2 regions of the Comamonas sp. HJ-2 genome follow, and region 2 is predicted to be linked to the other one. Evidence: predicted binding sites of a transcription regulator. Region 2 holds the regulator's gene; the other holds the start of a gene.
What was found. The regulator FNR, encoded in region 2, switches genes on or off when oxygen is low (the NO sensors DNR and NnrR bind a similar motif). The targets are predictions, from matches to a motif close to TTGATNNNNATCAA.
Positions count from the first base shown of each region.

Region 1: the regulator FNR is predicted to act here: its motif matches at 2,338-2,351, upstream of ACWGXF_RS10265 (DUF3149 domain-containing protein).

Region 1 is NZ_JBSIFD010000011.1:22,832-28,909, forward strand. It holds gene ACWGXF_RS10250 (collagen-like triple helix repeat-containing protein) at 1-252, opposite strand, end outside; gene ACWGXF_RS10255 (aminotransferase-like domain-containing protein) at 552-1,748, shown strand; gene ACWGXF_RS10260 (SlyX family protein) at 1,745-1,966, shown strand; gene ACWGXF_RS10265 (DUF3149 domain-containing protein) at 2,092-2,235, opposite strand; gene ACWGXF_RS10270 (M20 family metallopeptidase) at 2,453-3,880, opposite strand; gene ACWGXF_RS10275 (tripartite tricarboxylate transporter substrate-binding protein) at 3,971-4,996, opposite strand; gene ACWGXF_RS10280 (glutamate ABC transporter substrate-binding protein) at 5,682-6,078, shown strand, end outside.
Region 2 is NZ_JBSIFD010000014.1:165,975-176,588, forward strand. It holds gene ccoN (cytochrome-c oxidase, cbb3-type subunit I) at 1-732, shown strand, start outside; gene ccoO (cytochrome-c oxidase, cbb3-type subunit II) at 752-1,384, shown strand; gene ACWGXF_RS13575 (cbb3-type cytochrome oxidase subunit 3) at 1,402-1,539, shown strand; gene ccoP (cytochrome-c oxidase, cbb3-type subunit III) at 1,567-2,478, shown strand; gene ccoG (cytochrome c oxidase accessory protein CcoG) at 2,561-4,003, shown strand; gene ACWGXF_RS13590 (FixH family protein) at 4,130-4,435, shown strand; gene ACWGXF_RS13595 (hypothetical protein) at 4,693-4,956, shown strand; gene fnr (fumarate/nitrate reduction transcriptional regulator Fnr) at 5,020-5,742, opposite strand; gene hemN (oxygen-independent coproporphyrinogen III oxidase) at 6,011-7,393, shown strand; gene ACWGXF_RS13610 (sulfite exporter TauE/SafE family protein) at 7,397-8,110, shown strand; partial or broken gene ACWGXF_RS13615 (DUF3391 domain-containing protein) at 8,221-8,460, shown strand; gene ACWGXF_RS13620 (HD-GYP domain-containing protein) at 8,500-9,465, shown strand; gene ACWGXF_RS13625 (sensor domain-containing protein) at 9,462-10,614, shown strand, end outside.

The sequences.
Region 1 (6,078 bases), on a different contig from region 2:
TGTTCCACCGCCAGTTCCACCTCCGGTACCGCCACCAGTGCCACCGCCGGTGCCCCCACCAGTGCCGCCTCCGGCAACAACATCTCCACCGCCGGTGCCGTCGGGTCCGAGGTCGCTGCGCAGAGAGCCACTGGAGCCACAGGCAGCCAGACTGGCAACCAAGGCTACGGCACACAGGCTGCGTAGGCTCAACGGGGTCTTGCCGTCAATGGCAACAGACAGTGCCTTGCCGGTAAAAGTAGTAGTACGCATAAATCCTCCATCCCAAAAACAAGTGAAAAAATCCGTCAAATACGCGGTCCGTTGATCGGTAGGCGTATGTTCTTGTCAGAGCCTTGGCGCTGTCCAATTCAAAGTTTGAGACACGAAGTTATGCGCAATTAACAATTGCTATCAACTTTAGAGGTTTGGTAGGAGTTTGATTACTTGCAGCATGGAATAGCGCCTACATAAAAGCCACTTCCTGTCTCTGGGGCGATTCGCACGCCACAATGGGCATCTGCCGCTCAAGCAGCGACGAGATTCCCGTAGCGCTTTAACCAAGAAAACGTATGCAATTTGCCAAACGACTCGATCACGTAGAAACCTCTGCGATCCGCGAACTCTTCAAGCTGCTGGGCAAGCCAGGCATCATCAGCTTTGCGGGCGGCTTTCCGGACAGCGCCATGTTTGACGTAGCGGGCATCAGCGCTGCCTCCGCGGCAGCCCTGCAGCAGGAGGCGGGAGCCGCATTGCAGTACGGTGCGACAGAGGGTTACCAGCCGCTGCGCGAGCAACTGTCGTCCTTTATGGCTGGCAAGGGCGTGCCCGATGTGGCGCCCGATCAACTCATCGTCACCACCGGCAGCCAGCAGGCACTGGACTTGCTGGGCAAGACCATGGTGGGAGAGGGTGACAAGGTCATCGTCGAAGGCCCCACTTTCCTGGCCACGATTCAGTGTTTCCGCCTCTATGGCGCAGAGGTGATCTCCGCCCCTGTGGACGAGCATGGCGTGAAGACCGACGAACTGGAAAAGCTGATTGCCGAGCACAAGCCCAAGCTGGTCTATCTGATCCCGACCTTCGGCAATCCCAGTGGTGCCATGCTGAGCCTGGAACGCCGCAAAAAGGTGCTGGAGCTGGCCGTCAAGTACCAGACTCTGGTGGTAGAAGATGACCCCTACGGCGATCTGTACTTTAATGAAGCGCCTCCTGCCAGCCTGCTGTCGCTGACGCGCGAAGTTCCTGGCAGCCGAGAGTGGCTGGCTCACTGCGGTTCGTTGTCCAAGGTGCTCAGCCCCGGTCTGCGTATCGGCTGGCTGATTGCACATCCCGAATTGCTTGCTCGCGCCGTGATGTGCAAGCAGTTCAGCGATGCCCATACCAGCACCTTTGCCCAGGCCACTGCAGCCCAGTATCTGAAGTCCGGCGCCATGCCCAAGACCCTGGCCCATGTGCGCGAGGTCTATGCCAAGCGTGCCGAGACCATGGGCGATGCGCTGCGCGAGCAACTGGGCGATGCCGTCGAGTTCGTGCAGCCTGCCGGCGGCCTGTTCATGTGGGTGCGCCTGACGGGCGCGCGTGGCCAATTGGCGGATGCGGCCGTGTTGGCCAAGAAGGCCATTGAAGAGGGCGTGGCCTTTGTACCGGGCGCTCCGTTCTATGCACAGAACCCCGATACGGCGACCTTCCGCCTCTCGTTTGCCACGGCTGACGAGGACAAGATTCGCGCAGGCATTGCTCGTCTTGCCAAGGCGCTGAAGTCATGAGCGACAGTCACGAAGCCTTGCAAGAGCGAATCATGGAGCTGGAGATCAAGGCCAGCTACACCGAGGATTTGCTCGAGCAACTCAATATGACGATCTACCGCCAGCAGCAGCAGATCGATCTGTTGATCAACGAGGTGAGGGAACTCAAGCGCCAAGCGCCAGAAGGCGGGGGCGCGATGGTGCGCAATCTGCGCGACGAGTTGCCGCCGCATTACTGAGCACGCTGGGCGATGCGGTCAAGAAAAAGGCCGGAGTGAAAGCTCCGGCCTTTTTTGCACTCGAACCGCACCATATCGCCAGCAACCCAAGGCAGTACATGCGCAGCGTGCTATGAAGTCTGGATTTACTCCAATGGGGTGCTGGCAACGTTCTTCATCTTGCCAAGAAAGAGGCGGGTAAAGAAAGCGGCCATGACGATGATCAGCAAAATCACGGCCAGGCTCATCAGTCCGTAGTCGGTTGAAAAGAGATCGATCATCAGCTTCATGGTGCCTCCCTGTTGAGTTTCCGCAGTCTTGCGGCATGTCTCACTATGGCCGCTCGGCCTGGCCGGGGGCTTGTGCTGCATCAAGCTTTGACCGCAGCCGCTTTGAGGCAGAGCAAGCATGGCGCGCATGGCGAATCCTCAATCCTGGCGGGCGCTTTCAGGGGCTTTTGCTTTGAGGTTGCCGAAATTCCTTTCAGAGGAGGGAGGCGTTGCCAACTTACTTTCGCAAAAAGGGCAGAGCTACCTCTGCAGGAATGGGGCAGACATAGGGCTTGCCCTCGCGGCGTTGCAGTAGTTCTTCCTTGGCGCGTTCCAGCAACTCGGGCTGGGCGAACAGCTCCATGGCGGTGGCTGTCAGAATTTTTGCGGCGTGCACCATGCCGGTGTGAGCCAGGCCGGACTGCCCCTGCGACACCATCTGCCAGGAGTGCAGCGGTGTGCCAAAAGCATAGCAGGCCACCCAGGCCTGAACCGTGGGCGTGATCCAGCTCACATCGGCCACGTCGGTGGAGCCGAACATAATGTCTTTGGCGTTCGGGTCGTAGGGCGTCAGACCTTCAAAAATGGCCGGCACCTTGCCGCGCAGCACGCTGGCCAAAGGGCGGCTGACGGCATCGACATCGTTTTTGTCCAGCGTGGCCTGGAACCGGCCGGCAACAGCATGTGCCTGTGCATCGGCTTGCAACTGTCCCAGTGCCTGCATCTGCGCATGCATCACGCTGTTCAGCGTGCTGTTTTGCAGCAGATTGGAACAGGCCTTGTCGAAGATGATTTCGAGCTTGCAGTCCGTCATCAGTGCGGCGCCACGCGCCACGTTCTGAACGCGCTCATAGAGTTCGGCGGCTTCGTGGTTGCGTGCTGCCCGCACCAGATACAGCACTTCGGCGCGCGCCTGCACGACATTGGGCGACAGACCACCGCTATCGGTGACGGCGTAGTGCACGCGGGCGTCCGAGGGCATGTGCTCGCGCAAATAGTTCACCCCCACGTTCATGAGCTCCACTGCATCCAAGGCGCTGCGGCCCAGGTGGGGCGAGTGCGCGGCATGCGATGCCTTGCCATGGAAGACAAACTTTGCCTGAATATTGGCCAGCGTGCTTTGGCTGAACAGACCGGTGTAGCTGGCTGGGTGCCAGGTCAGTGCTGCATCCACATCATCGAACACGCCGGCGCGGGCCATGAAGGTCTTGCCGGAGCCGCCTTCCTCGGCCGGACAGCCGTAATAGCGCACGCGTCCGCTCGTGCCGGTGCTTTTCAGGTGCTGCTGCAGCGCAATAGCGGCAAAGTGCGCAGAAGTTCCCAGTAGATGGTGGCCGCAGCCGTGGCCGGCCAGACCGGGGCTGTCGGTGGACGGGGTGCAAACCAGAGCACCGCTTTGCTGGTTCAGGCCTGACAGGGCGTCGTATTCACCCAGCAAGGCAATGACCGGGCCTGCATCGCCCCATTCGGCCATGAAGGCGGTGGGAATGTCTGCTACATCGCGGGTGATTCGAAAGCCAGCCTGCTGCAGCGCATCGATGTGCAGCTGGGCCGAAGCGTTCTCGGCATAGCGCAGCTCGGCCAGAGACCAGATCTGGTCGGCCAATGCCGTCATGCGCGGTGTCTCGCGTTGAAAAAAATCCTGCAGGGCGCTCATCGCTTGCATGGCAAAAGGGTCCTTGAGCTGTGGTGAAGAAGATAGGGCATGAAGAAGCAACCGGCCGGCTGCAGCGAGTGCCGGCTGCAGGGCGGGCTCTTATTCGGGCTTGACGCCGGCCTTGTCGAGCAGGGCCTTGTTGCGCTTGAGTTCGGCGGCGATCTGGGCCGGGAACAGGGAGGGCGCTGCCTCGGTCGCCGTCGCGCCCAGATTCTTCAGATGCTTTTGCACCTCGGGCAGGTGGACTGCCTTGACAGCCGCATCCTGCAACTGCTTCACGATGGGAGCTGGTGTGTTGCTGGGGACGACCAGACCGAACCAGCTGATGCCCAGTTCGTTGAGTTCGTCGTAGCCCAGTTCCTTGAAGGTCGGCACATTGGGCAGGTCGGGTGAGCGGCCATGTGAGGCCACCACCACAGGCAGCAGCTTGCCGCCCTTGATCTGTGGCATTGCCGAGGGCAACTGGTCGGTCATGATCTGAACCATGCCGGCCAAGGCGTCATTGAGTGCAGGGCCGTTGCCGCGATAGGGCACGATCTGGATCTGGGTCTTCATGGTTTCGTTGAACGAGGCAACCATCAGATGTCCCAGCGTTCCCAGGCCCGGCACTCCGGCACTGTAGGTGCCGGGCTGGGCCTTGACCTTGGCGAGAAAGTCCTTGAAGTTGTTCACGCCCATCTTGGGGTGGGCCATATAGACCGAAGGCATGGTCACCAGATTGGCAACCGGCAGCAGCTTGCCTTCAATCTTGCTGGCGCGTTTGTAGAGCAGGGGGTTGATGGTGGCTGTGCTCACGGTAGCCATGCCAATGCTGTAGCCGTCTGGAGCTGCCTGGGCGATGGCCTCGCTGCCGATCAGTCCTCCTGCGCCGCCCTTGTTGTCCACGATCACCGGTTGCCCCAGCGTGGTGCGCATGCCTTCGGCAATCACGCGGGCCACGATGTCGGTGGAGCCGCCGGCGGCAAAAGGCACGATGAGCTTGACAGGCTTGCTTGGATAGGCGTCAGCAGCCAGCGCCTGCGGCGCAGCTAGGGTCCACAAGGAGCTGGCAATCGCCAGCGAGAGCAGGCCGACGCTGCGATTGAGGCCATTTGTGCAGCCGCGAGTGCGTGAAGAGATGGGCATGGAGGGCTCCTGAAAGATATCGGCCGATGCGTGCCTGCACCATCAGTGCTGTTCACGAACTTCTGCCGTCATGGGAATGAAATATAGAAATTCCGGAGCCTGGGCAGTACATGTTATTTGCTGCTAGCTATAAGCTTTGCCGATACCTTGGGTGCGCCTCTCTCTGTGGGGCTGGATGGCTTCTAGTAAAAACCCTTGTATTTCTCGCGATCATTGATCATGTTTGCCATGGACAGTGCCAGGGACAGAGATGCCGCTCAATATCGCTGGATCTGTTTAGGGGTCGTGTGTATTTGGTCACGCGCGGCGACAGCGAGGTTTTGACTTCTCAAGTTGATGGCTTGAAAGCTGCCGTCGAGGTGTTCTCAGCAGGTTGCCTTGGCGGTGTGATCTAGCGGCGGCAATATTGCCTTGCCTGCCGCAGGTGCTGCTTGGCCGGCTTGGCACCAGCAATCGCATCGAGCTTGAGTTCAGACTGTTCGCTAGTTGCCATAGCCGGACGCCGGCAGGGTCAGTCTCTCGAATGAGTGCTAGGCAAGGCCTGGGACTGTTGGCGGCGTCGTGCCCTGTTGGGGCACAAGGGCCGTATTGTGTGCACAATGGTGACTACGCTCGGACGAGCGGCTCGCGCATTCCAAATGCTGCTTTATATTGATTCGCGTCGCAGACCATCCAAGAAGACCGCATGTCGATCAAATCCATTCTGAAATCCACCGTGGTGGCACTGACGATCGTGACCGGTGGGTCGCTTTTCGCACAGGGCACTCCCATCAATGCAGCGGCCTATGACGCATTGGTTGCGCAAGGGCCTGTGGCCGATGCGGCGACCATCGCATCGAGCACCTGGGCCAGCAAGATCAAACAGGCTGGCACGCTGCGCCTCGGCAGCACGCAAACCTCGAATCTTTTCTCGCTGCTCAATGAGAAAGACGGCAAGATCCGCGGCTTTGACCTGGGTCTGGCCCAGCTCATCACTCGCTACATTCTGGGCGACGCCGCCAAGTACCAGTTCACGCAGGTGACCTCGTCCACGCGCGAGCAGGTGCTTGTCAATAATCAGGTGGACATGGTCTTCGCCACCT
Region 2 (10,614 bases):
GTGTATTCGTATCGCCTGTCGATCGTGCACTTCTGGGCGCTGATCTTCACGTACATGTGGGCGGGTCCTCACCACCTGCACTACACCGCTTTGCCTGACTGGACCCAGTCCGTGGGCATGGTGTTCTCGCTGATCCTGCTGGCTCCCAGCTGGGGCGGCATGATCAACGGCATCATGACGCTGTCGGGTGCCTGGCACAAGCTGCGCGACGATCCCATCCTGCGTTTCCTGATCGTGTCCCTGTCGTTCTACGGCATGTCCACCTTCGAAGGCCCGATGATGGCCATCAAGACCGTGAACGCGCTGAGCCACTACACCGATTGGACCGTGGGCCACGTGCACTCCGGCGCTCTGGGCTGGGTGGGTCTGATCACCATGGGCTCTCTGTACTACCTGATCCCCCGTCTGTTCGGCCGCGAGAAGATGCACTCCGTGCCCGCGATCGAGCTGCACTTCTGGATGGCGACCATCGGCATCGTGCTGTACATCGCCGCAATGTGGATTGCCGGTGTGATGCAGGGCCTGATGTGGCGCGCTGTCAACCCCGACGGCACGCTGACCTACACCTTCGTGGAAAGCGTGAAGGCGACCTATCCCTTCTATGTGATTCGCGTGACTGGCGGTCTGCTGTATCTGGGCGGCATGCTGGTGATGGCATGGAACACCTGGAAGACCGCAATGGCCGGCCGTTCCGTCAAGGTGGCAGTGCCTGCCGTGGTGGCTCACGCCTGAGCATTGAGGAGCAAAAGCAATGTCTGATCAAAATAACGCAGCTCCCAAGAGCTTTTCGCACGAGAAGATCGAGACCAGCAACTTTTTGCTGATCGCGCTGACGCTGTTCGTGCTGACCATTGGCGGCCTGGTGGAAATCGTGCCGCTGTTCTTCCAGAAGTCCACGACCGAAGCCGTGGCGGGTCTCAAGCCCTACACGCCGTTGCAGCTGATGGGGCGCGACGTCTATCTGCGCGAGGGTTGCTACAACTGCCACTCGCAGATGATCCGTCCCTTCCGCGCCGAGACCATGCGCTACGGCCACTACTCGGTGGCTGGCGAGTTCGTCTACGACCACCCCTTCCAGTGGGGCTCCAAGCGTACCGGCCCCGACCTGCATCGCGTGGGCGGCAAGTACAGCGACGAATGGCATCGCATCCACCTGAACAACCCGCGTGACGTGGTGCCCGAGTCCAACATGCCTGCTTACCCCTGGCTGGAAGCCAACAAGGTGGATGACACGGCCGTGGCAACGCGCATGAGCGCGCTGCGCAAGGTGGGCGTGCCGTACACCGATGCGGAAATCGCCGGTGCTCAGGCCGAGGTCAAGGACAAGACAGAGATGGAGGCAGTGATTGCCTATCTGCAGGTCCTTGGTCGCGCCGTCAAGTAAGAGAGAAAGGGCTGGAAATGGATATCACCACCATGCGTATCGTGGCCACGCTGGCATCGCTGGCGTGTTTCGTGGGCATCTGGTGGTGGGCGTATGCCCGCCGCAACCAGGCCCGTTTTGACGAGGCAGCTCAGGTTCCATTCCTGGAAGACTGAGTCTGATCACCACAACGAGAACATCCCATGAGCGATTTCATTAACAATTTCTGGTCGGTGTATGTCGCGGCGATTACGCTGATCGGCATCTTTGGCTGCTTGCTGCTGCTGATTCTGGTGGCCCGCAAGAAGGTCGTTCCCTCGGGCGACAACACCACAGGCCATGTCTGGGACGAAGACCTGCGTGAACTCAACAACCCCATGCCCAAGTGGTGGATGGGTCTGTTCGTGATCACCGTGGTTTTCAGCCTGGGCTATCTTGTGGTCTACCCAGGTCTTGGCGGCTTCGGCGGCAAGCTGGACTGGAGCCAGACCGGCGCCTACGACAAGGAAATGGCCAAGGCCAAGGCGGACCTGGAGCCTCTGTATGCCAAGTTCACCAGCATGCCCACCGAAGAAATGGCCAAGGACCCTCAGGCCATGGCCATTGGCGAGCGTCTGTTCATGAACAACTGTGCGCAATGCCACGGCTCTGACGCTCGCGGCAGCAAGTCCTTCCCGAATCTGGCGGACGGCGACTGGTTGCATGGCGGATCTCCCGAGAAGATCAGGGAGACCATCACCAACGGCCGTATCGGCATGATGCCGCCCATGGCGGCAGCCGTGGGCTCGGCGGAGGATGTGCGCAATGTGGCGCACTATGTGCTGAGCCTGTCGGGCAGCCCTCACGATGCCGTCAAGGCTTCGCAGGGCAAGTCCAAATTCGTGGCCTGTGCGGCTTGTCACGGCATGGACGGCAAGGGCAACCCCGCGCTGGGAGCTCCTAACCTGACCGATGACATCTGGCTGCATGGCTGGGGTGAGGCGGCAATCGTCAACATCGTCAACAACGGCAAGCACAATGAGATGCCTGCCCAGAAAGAGAAGTTGACGGAGGCGCAAATTGCCGTGCTGGCTTCCTATGTCTGGAGTCTTTCGAATACGCAAAACCAGAAGTAATGCGTTTTTAAAAGGCGGTGCCCTGGCACCGCCTTTTTCGCGTTTCAATTTTCAGTAATTACAAAAATATTAAGGAACTGCGATGCCGTGCGATCAGGGGAAGCCCCGAAAAGTCATACCGATCACGCCTGAGCCTCATGAGGGCGGGCCTGAGTTGGTGCCTATGTTCGCTTCCGAGCAAAAAGTGTACTCACGCTCTATTAGCGGCGTGTTCTCACGGTGGCGCTGGGCCATGGTGTTTCTGACCCAGATCGTCTTCTACGGCCTGCCCTGGCTGCAGTGGGGCGAGCGCCAGATGGTGCTGTTCGATTTGGGGGCCCGGCGCTTCTATCTGTTCGGACTGGTGCTGTACCCGCAGGACTTCATCTATCTGACGGGGCTGCTGATCATCAGCGCACTGGGGCTGTTCCTGTTTACCGCCGTAGCCGGGCGTCTGTGGTGTGGCTTCTCCTGTCCGCAGACGGTCTACACCGAGATCTTCATGTGGATCGAAAGCAAGGTCGAAGGCGATCGCAGTGCCCGCATGCGTATCGACAAGAGCGGCTGGACTTTGGAGAAGATCTGGAAAAAGTCGCTCAAGCAGTTTCTCTGGATCGCTCTGTCTCTTTGGACAGGTTTCACCTTTGTCGGCTACTTCGTGCCCATCCGTGAGTTGGGTGTGGAGTTGATGGCCTTCCAGGGCAACTGGCAGATTTTCTGGGTGGCGTTCTACGGCTTCGCCACCTACGGCAACGCCGGCTATATGCGCGAGCAGGTCTGCAAGTACATGTGTCCCTATGCACGCTTTCAGAGTGCCATGTTCGACAAGGACACCATGATCGTCAGCTACGACGCCGAACGTGGTGAAGCTCGCGGCCCGCGCAAGAAAGACGTCGACTACAAGGCACAGGGCCTGGGGGACTGCATAGATTGCAAGCTTTGCGTTCAGGTCTGCCCCGTGGGCATCGATATCCGCAAAGGGTTGCAGTACGAATGCATCGGCTGCGGTCTGTGCATCGATGCCTGCAACTCCGTGATGGACAAGATGGAGTATCCGCGTGGCCTGATCCGGTTGACCACTCAGAATGCCGTGGCCAAGGCCTGGAAGCAGGTGCAGGTTATTCGCCGTATTTTCCGCCCGCGTGTGCTGATCTACTCGGCCGTGCTGGTGGCCCTCAGCGCTGCCATGATCGCCAGTCTGGTGCTGCGCGAGCCGCTCAAGGTCGATGTGATTCGTGACCGTGCTGCGCTTTCGCGCATCGTGGCGGGCGGCAAGCTGGAGAACGTCTACCGTCTGCAGATCATGAACGCCACCGAGTCCGAGCAGCGCTACCGTATCAGCGCCGTGGGCCTGGAGAATCTGGAAGTCGCATCCGAGCAGGAAGTGAGCGTTGGCCCTGCAGAGACGCGCGGCATTGCGGTGCGGCTGCAGATTCCGTATGGCTCAGCAACTCCCGGCTCGCACCCCGTACACTTCAATGTGGATGCAGTGACTGCCGGAGCAGGGCGTATTTCCGAGAAGACGGTGTTCCTGGTGCCGCGTTAATGCCAGGTCTTGACGGTCTTCGTGAGCCATCACGGAGGCCGGACAAGGGCACCGCCAATCGGCAACAATTTATGCCACCCTGCCGTGTGTGCCTGGGTGGTCAGAATTTTGGAAAGAGGTTTCATCATGTCGGCAGCACAAGCCAAGGTCTCGCAAACGGCCAAGATCATCCACCCCGAGGACGGCAAGCCCTGGTGGAAGTTTGCCCATGTCTGGCTCATCATCGCCGGCCCGGTGATCGTGGTGATTGCCGGCTTTGTCACCGCATACATCGCACTGAGCAGGCCCGATCCCGTGATTGACCCTGACTACTACCGCCATGGCATGGAAATCAACCAGCGCCTGAGCGAAAGTGAAAAAAGCCTGGCACCAGCAGTCACCGGCCGCAATCATGCGGCCACACCAGCCAAGGACCATCCGCTGGATCGCTGAGCGCTCCGGCGCTTGCTCCGCCAAGGTCGCTTTTGCGGCCTTTTTTGTTGCCGATATCAAAATCAGAGCGTGTTGCGCATGTTCTGTCTAACGTTGATGTAGAAGCAAATGGTTTTTTGATATCCAGATGGCGCAGGATGCTACTGAAAAGAGAGTGGTTCAGGGTTTCCCGCCACGGTGCATGCCCGCAGTCCTGCATGAACGGTCACCACTGTTGTGCAAAATATGACCAAGCCCACAGCCCAAGGAGAATCAGGATGGATGCTCGACGCTGGATGTGGATTGTCTGGCCGGCCTTTCTGGCGGCGGCAATCATGGAGATGGTGGTTTTCGCCTTTGTGGACCCGCTGGATGTGCACTGGCTGGGCTCCCCCCTGGACTGGTCGCGCCAGGCCATCTATACGGTCGCTTTTTTTGCCTTCTGGGTCGTGACCCTGATCGGAGGTGCGATGACGGTGATGCTGGGTCGCTCCGTCAGCGATCTCAATGGCGGCATCGTTTCCGAGCCTCTGCCCGATTAATTCGCACAGACAAAAAAGCCCGCTGTCCGCGGGCTTTGTCTTGAGAGTGTCTGTCGACTCGGTTCAGTTCTGGCATTGCTGGCTGTTGACGATGCGTTTGAGCGCCTCGGTATCCAGGATGCGCAGGTGGCGCTGCTTGACTTCCACAATGCCTTCCTCTGCAAATTTGGAGAAAGTGCGGCTCACGGTCTCGAGCTTGAGGCCCAGGTAACTGCCGATTTCTTCGCGCGTCATGCGCAGCACCAGCTCCGACTTGGAAAAGCCGCGTGCCGACAGGCGCTGGACCAGGTTCAACACAAAGGCCGCCAGGCGCTCTTCGGCACGCATGCTGCCCAGCAGCAGCATCACGCCATGCTCGCGCACGATTTCGCGGCTCATGACCTTGTGCACATGGTTCTGCAGGGCAGTGACCTCGCGCGAGAGCTGCTCCAGTTTGTCAAACGGCATGACGCAAACCTCGGCGTCTTCCAGGGCCACGGCATCACAAGTGTGGTGGTCGTTGACGATGCCGTCCAGACCAATGATTTCGCCAGCCATCTGAAAGCCTGTGACCTGATCGCGTCCGTCTTCGGTGGCCACGCTGGTCTTGAAGAAGCCGGTTCGAATGGCATACAGCGAGGTGAACTCTTCGCCATTGCGAAACAGCAGCCCACCGCGCTTGACCTTGCGGCGCGTGGCCACAATCTCGTCAATGCGCTCCATTTGTTCATCGTCCAGGCCCATGGGCATGCACAGTTCACGCAGATTGCAGTTGGAGCAGGATGCTTTGATGGTCTGAAGATTCATGGGCTTTTTGCAACGGCGCAGACAGACACGGAGTGGAGAGTCGCGCTGGTCATTGACCTCGTGGTTGAAGATGAGATGGATCAAATTGTCGCAGCACTTGCCTTGAGGTCTCTTGATTTTCATCAAGGACAGGGTGATTGCCTTGGGGCACATTGCCTGTATTCGTTCAAAAACACGCGCTTTTGCCTATTTTGGGCATGATTTTCAGGATCTGATTTCCATTGAAATCTGCTCTATACAGAGTGTGGGCGCACCCTAACTCCCAGTTATGACCGCAGTCACGCCTGAGTTGCTGAGCCGCTTTGATATCCCCGGCCCACGCTACACATCGTTCCCAACAGCCGACCGTTTTGTTGAGGCTTTTGGTGCAGACGACTACATACTGGCACTCAAGCAGCGCAAGACGCATTCTGGCTCGCGCGCTTTGCCCCTGTCCGTTTATGTGCATGTGCCGTTCTGTGAGTCGCTTTGCTATTACTGCGCCTGCAACAAGATCGTGACCAAGCATCATGAGAAGGCTGCCGAGTATCTGGACTACTTGAGCCGCGAGCTGGCCATGCATACCGAGCATTGCGGCAAAGGCCAGCTCGTAAGCCAGCTGCATCTGGGCGGAGGCACACCGACCTTCTTCAGCGATGCCGAGTTGCAGCAGCTGATGGTCTTGATGCGTGAACATTTCAAGCTGGATCCCGCGGGCGAGTACTCCATCGAGGTCGATCCGCGCACCGTCAGCAACGAGCGGCTGAGAGCTCTCAAGGACATGGGGTTCAATCGCCTGAGCTTTGGCGTGCAGGACTTTGATCCCGCGGTGCAGAAAGCGGTGCACCGCGAGCAGCCCGCCGAGCAAGTCTTTTCGTTGGTGGCCGAGGCGCGCCGCCTGGGCTTTGTCTCCATCAATGTGGACCTGATCTACGGGCTGCCCAGGCAGACGCCCGAGTCTTTTGCGCGCACGCTGGCACAGGTCAATGAGCTGCGCCCCGATCGCATTGCACTGTATGCCTATGCGCATCTGCCCGAGCGCTTCAAGCCGCAAAGGCGCATCGAATCGGCAGACCTGCCCATGGGACAGGACAAGCTGAACATGCTCTCCGGCGCAATTGATGCATTCATGGATGGCGGCTATGTCTATGTAGGCATGGACCACTTTGCGCTGCCTGACGACTCTTTGGCCATTGCCAAGCGCCAGGGGCGCCTGCATCGCAACTTTCAGGGCTACAGCACCCAGCCTGATTGCGACCTGATTGCACTGGGCGTATCGGCTATCGGCAAGGTGGGCGCGACCTACAGCCAGAACGTCAAGACTCTTGAAGAGTATTACGATGCCGTCGATGGCGGCATGCTGCCCGTGCAGCGCGGACTGGCGCTTTCACGTGACGATCTGGTGCGCAGAGCCGTCATCATGTCCATCATGTGCCAGGGTTCCGTCCTGTATGAGCCCATGGAGCAGGCCTGGCTTATCAATTTCCGCGAGTACTTCGCTGCGGAGCTGGATGCGCTGGCAGAGATGCAGCGCAACGGCTTGGTCGAGCTGTCCGCAGAGGGCTTCAAGGTCACTGGCCTGGGCTGGTTTTTTGTGCGCGGAGTAGCCATGCTGTTTGACCGATATTTGCAGGCCGACCGGAACCGCGCCCGCTTTTCGCGCATCATCTAGCGCATGTTGTTTTCGCTGGTCTGGACTGCTTTGATCATGGGGCTCGTGGGTGGGCCCCATTGTCTTGTGATGTGCGCTGCCCCCTGCAGCGTGGTCACAGCAGCGAAGCCTGTCGGCGGCGGGCAGCCAGTTGTCGTGCTCGGCCTGCAAAAACGCCAATGGCTGCGTACCAGCCTGTTTCATCTGGGGCGCATCGCTGCCTATGCCCTGCTGGGCGGGATCGCGGCCGTGGCCATGGAAAGTCTGGCCTGGCTGACCAGTCAGACAACGGCATTGCAGAGACTTTGGACGCTGATGCATGTGGCGGTCATGGCCTGGGGACTGGCCATGGTGGTGCAGGCGCGGCAGCCAGCCTGGCTGGAGCGGGCGGGGCGTTCCGTCTGGGCCAGGGTTCAGCCCTGGGTCACCGCGCCGGGCGGCAGTCTGGCAGCAGGCTTTGCCTGGGCACTGATGCCTTGTGGTTTGCTGTATTCGGCGGTGTTGGTGGCGGCCTTGAGTGGCGGCGCCTGGCGAGGTGCTTTGTCCATGGCAGCCTTTGCCGTTGGTGGTGCACTGTGGCTGCTGGCGGGTCCCTGGCTGTGGCAACTGGGACAGTCGCATGTCAATGCATTGCGGGCCAGGTGGGGCACCAGAGTTGCAGGTCTGATGCTGATTGGCGTTGCGAGTTGGGCTTTGTGGATGGACCTGGTCTACAAACCCAGCCTTTGGTGCCGATAAGTCACACAAGAGGGGATTGTTGATGCTGTTTGCATCCCAACAGACCCTAGTCATGCTTGAGCAGTCATGGAACTGCGGAATAATGTCTTATCTTGTGTGTAGCGCTCAAAGTGAATCGTTTCGTTGCTATTGATATCGGACAACTGCGTATCGGCATGTATGTCCATCTGGAGACCGGCTGGTTGCGCCATCCGTTTCCCGTCAGCAGCTTCAAGATTGTCAATGACGAGCAGTTGCAGACACTCAGGACCCTGAGGCTCAAGGCAGTCCAGGTCGATCTATCGAGAAGCGATCTGGAAGCTGCGGCAGCGCCTCCGGCCGCAGACCCTCAACCCGCTCCTGCCTCACCCGAGAATGATGCGCATGCATGGCGCAACAGTATTTTGGGCGTGCAGTCCAGGTTTCTGGGCGCGGTTTCCGTATTTGATGATGTGCAGGCCTTGTTGCCAGCCAACCCCGAGAAGGCGAGGACAACGACGGATATGCTGGTTGCACAGCAAGTCGTCAAACTGGCGCAGGCTCGTGATCTGAGTTTGCATCTGCTCGCGGATACGGGGGGCGCCACCTTTGGCGTTCATGGTGTCAACGTCTCCGTGCTGAGCCTGTTGCTGGGTAAGACGCTGGGCCTGTGCGATGACGTATTGAAGGATCTGGGCACGGCAGCCCTGTTGCATGACATCGGCAAGCCGGGGCTTGAGATTTCCGCATCGGCCAATGCACTGAATCAGGGCACGGGCCGCACGCCTCTGCGAGAGACCGTGTATGCGCGTCATGTCGGGGAGTCGGTGGCATTGGCTCTATCCATGGGCTATCCTCCTTCCGTCACGACGGCCATCGCCCAGCATCATGAATGGGCCGATGGGTCAGGCTTTCCACTTGGCTTGCTGGCCGAAGATATGGACATTGCCGGACAGATCCTGGCGCTGGTCAATAATTTTGAGCGCTTGTGCAATCTGCCATTGCAAGGCAACGAAATGACGCCTCATGAAGCCATGGCTGCACTGTACGGACAGTATCGCCAGCGATATGCGCCCGATGTGCTCAAGGCATTCGTGCAGACCTTGGGGGTCTATCCGCCGGGCTCTTTGGTGGAACTAAGCGATGGGCGGATGGGCGTGGTGGTGTCTGTCAACACCAGCCAGTCGCTCAAGCCGAAGGTGCTGACCTATGACACGCAGGCGCCGCAGAAGCTGCGGTTCGTAGATTTGCTTGAATATGTGGGTTTGGGTATTCGCCGGGGCTTGACGCGAAATCAGCTTTCTCGAAATGCGTTAGAAGCTTTACAGCCGCAAAGGCGTCTTTGCTACTTTTTTGACAGTTCTGCAGCACCTGCTGCCGAGAAAGACCTCGCGTGACTTTGCAGCAGAGTTTTCTGATTGACCCTCTGCTTGCCTCCATGCTCGATGGTTTGCAGGAGGCGGTCTGGCTGCTGGATGCGCAGACATTGCGTGTCGTGCATGCCAATGCAGCCAGTATGCAGCTCACGGGCTACACGCCCGAGCAGGCGCAGGAGCAGTATGTCGATGTGCTGTGCGCCTCCCTGGTGCAAAAGGCGTTCTGGCAGGATGCCTCAAACTGGGTGGGTGGGGCGAAATTTCTCACAGAAATCTGTACAGCCAATGGTTCATTGACAGCTGTGGAGATGGGGGTGGGCTCCATCGCCCTCAATCCACGCTGGTTGATGCTAACCATGCTCGACCGCAGCGAGCAGTTGCGGCACGAGAGCGAACTGGACATGCTGCTTGCAGAGTTGCGGGCGACGCTTGAGTCCGCTGCAGATGGCATGCTGGTCTGTGATCTGCGCGGCGGCATTCGTGCATTCAATCACCGTTTCGCGGAGCTGTGGCAACTACCCGAACCACTGCTCGTGCAGCGAGATGATGCGGCCGTCTTTGCCCATTTGGAAGCGCAGACCATCAGCAGCGAGAGTCAGTTCACTCTTCTACAGGATGCGCAGGACCTGTCGGCTCCTGAAACCTCGGAGGTACTGCAGCTGCTCAGTGGCAGGGTTCTGGAGCGCCGCTCCGTGCCTCAGCTCAGTCGCGGTGTGGCGATAGGGCGTATCTACTCCTATCGAGACATCACGGTGGAATCCAGCTCGGCGACAGAACTGCGTCTGGCTGCAAGAGTGTTCGAGTCCAGCCTGGACGGTATATTCATTGCCGATGCCAATGGTGTCATCGTTCAGGTCAACCCGGCTGGCGGGCAGTTGCTGCATGGCAAGGCGGTGCTGGGGCTCGCTGCCTGGACTCTGTTCGAGTCCGAGGGAGGGCCTGTGTCCGACCTGCTGGAGCTGGCCGCTGCGCGCTGGGATGTGGGCAGCTTCTGGGAGGGCAATCTTTGGCTCAAGCAGAGTGAAGGTCAGCGCTGCGCGGTCTGGCTGTCCTGGGTGGCATTGCGTGACGGCTATGGGCGCCTGGTACAAAGCATTGGCTTTATGCGCGACATGACCATGCAGCGCAGTGCCCAAAAGCAGATTGAGCAGCTGGCTTACAGTGATGCCT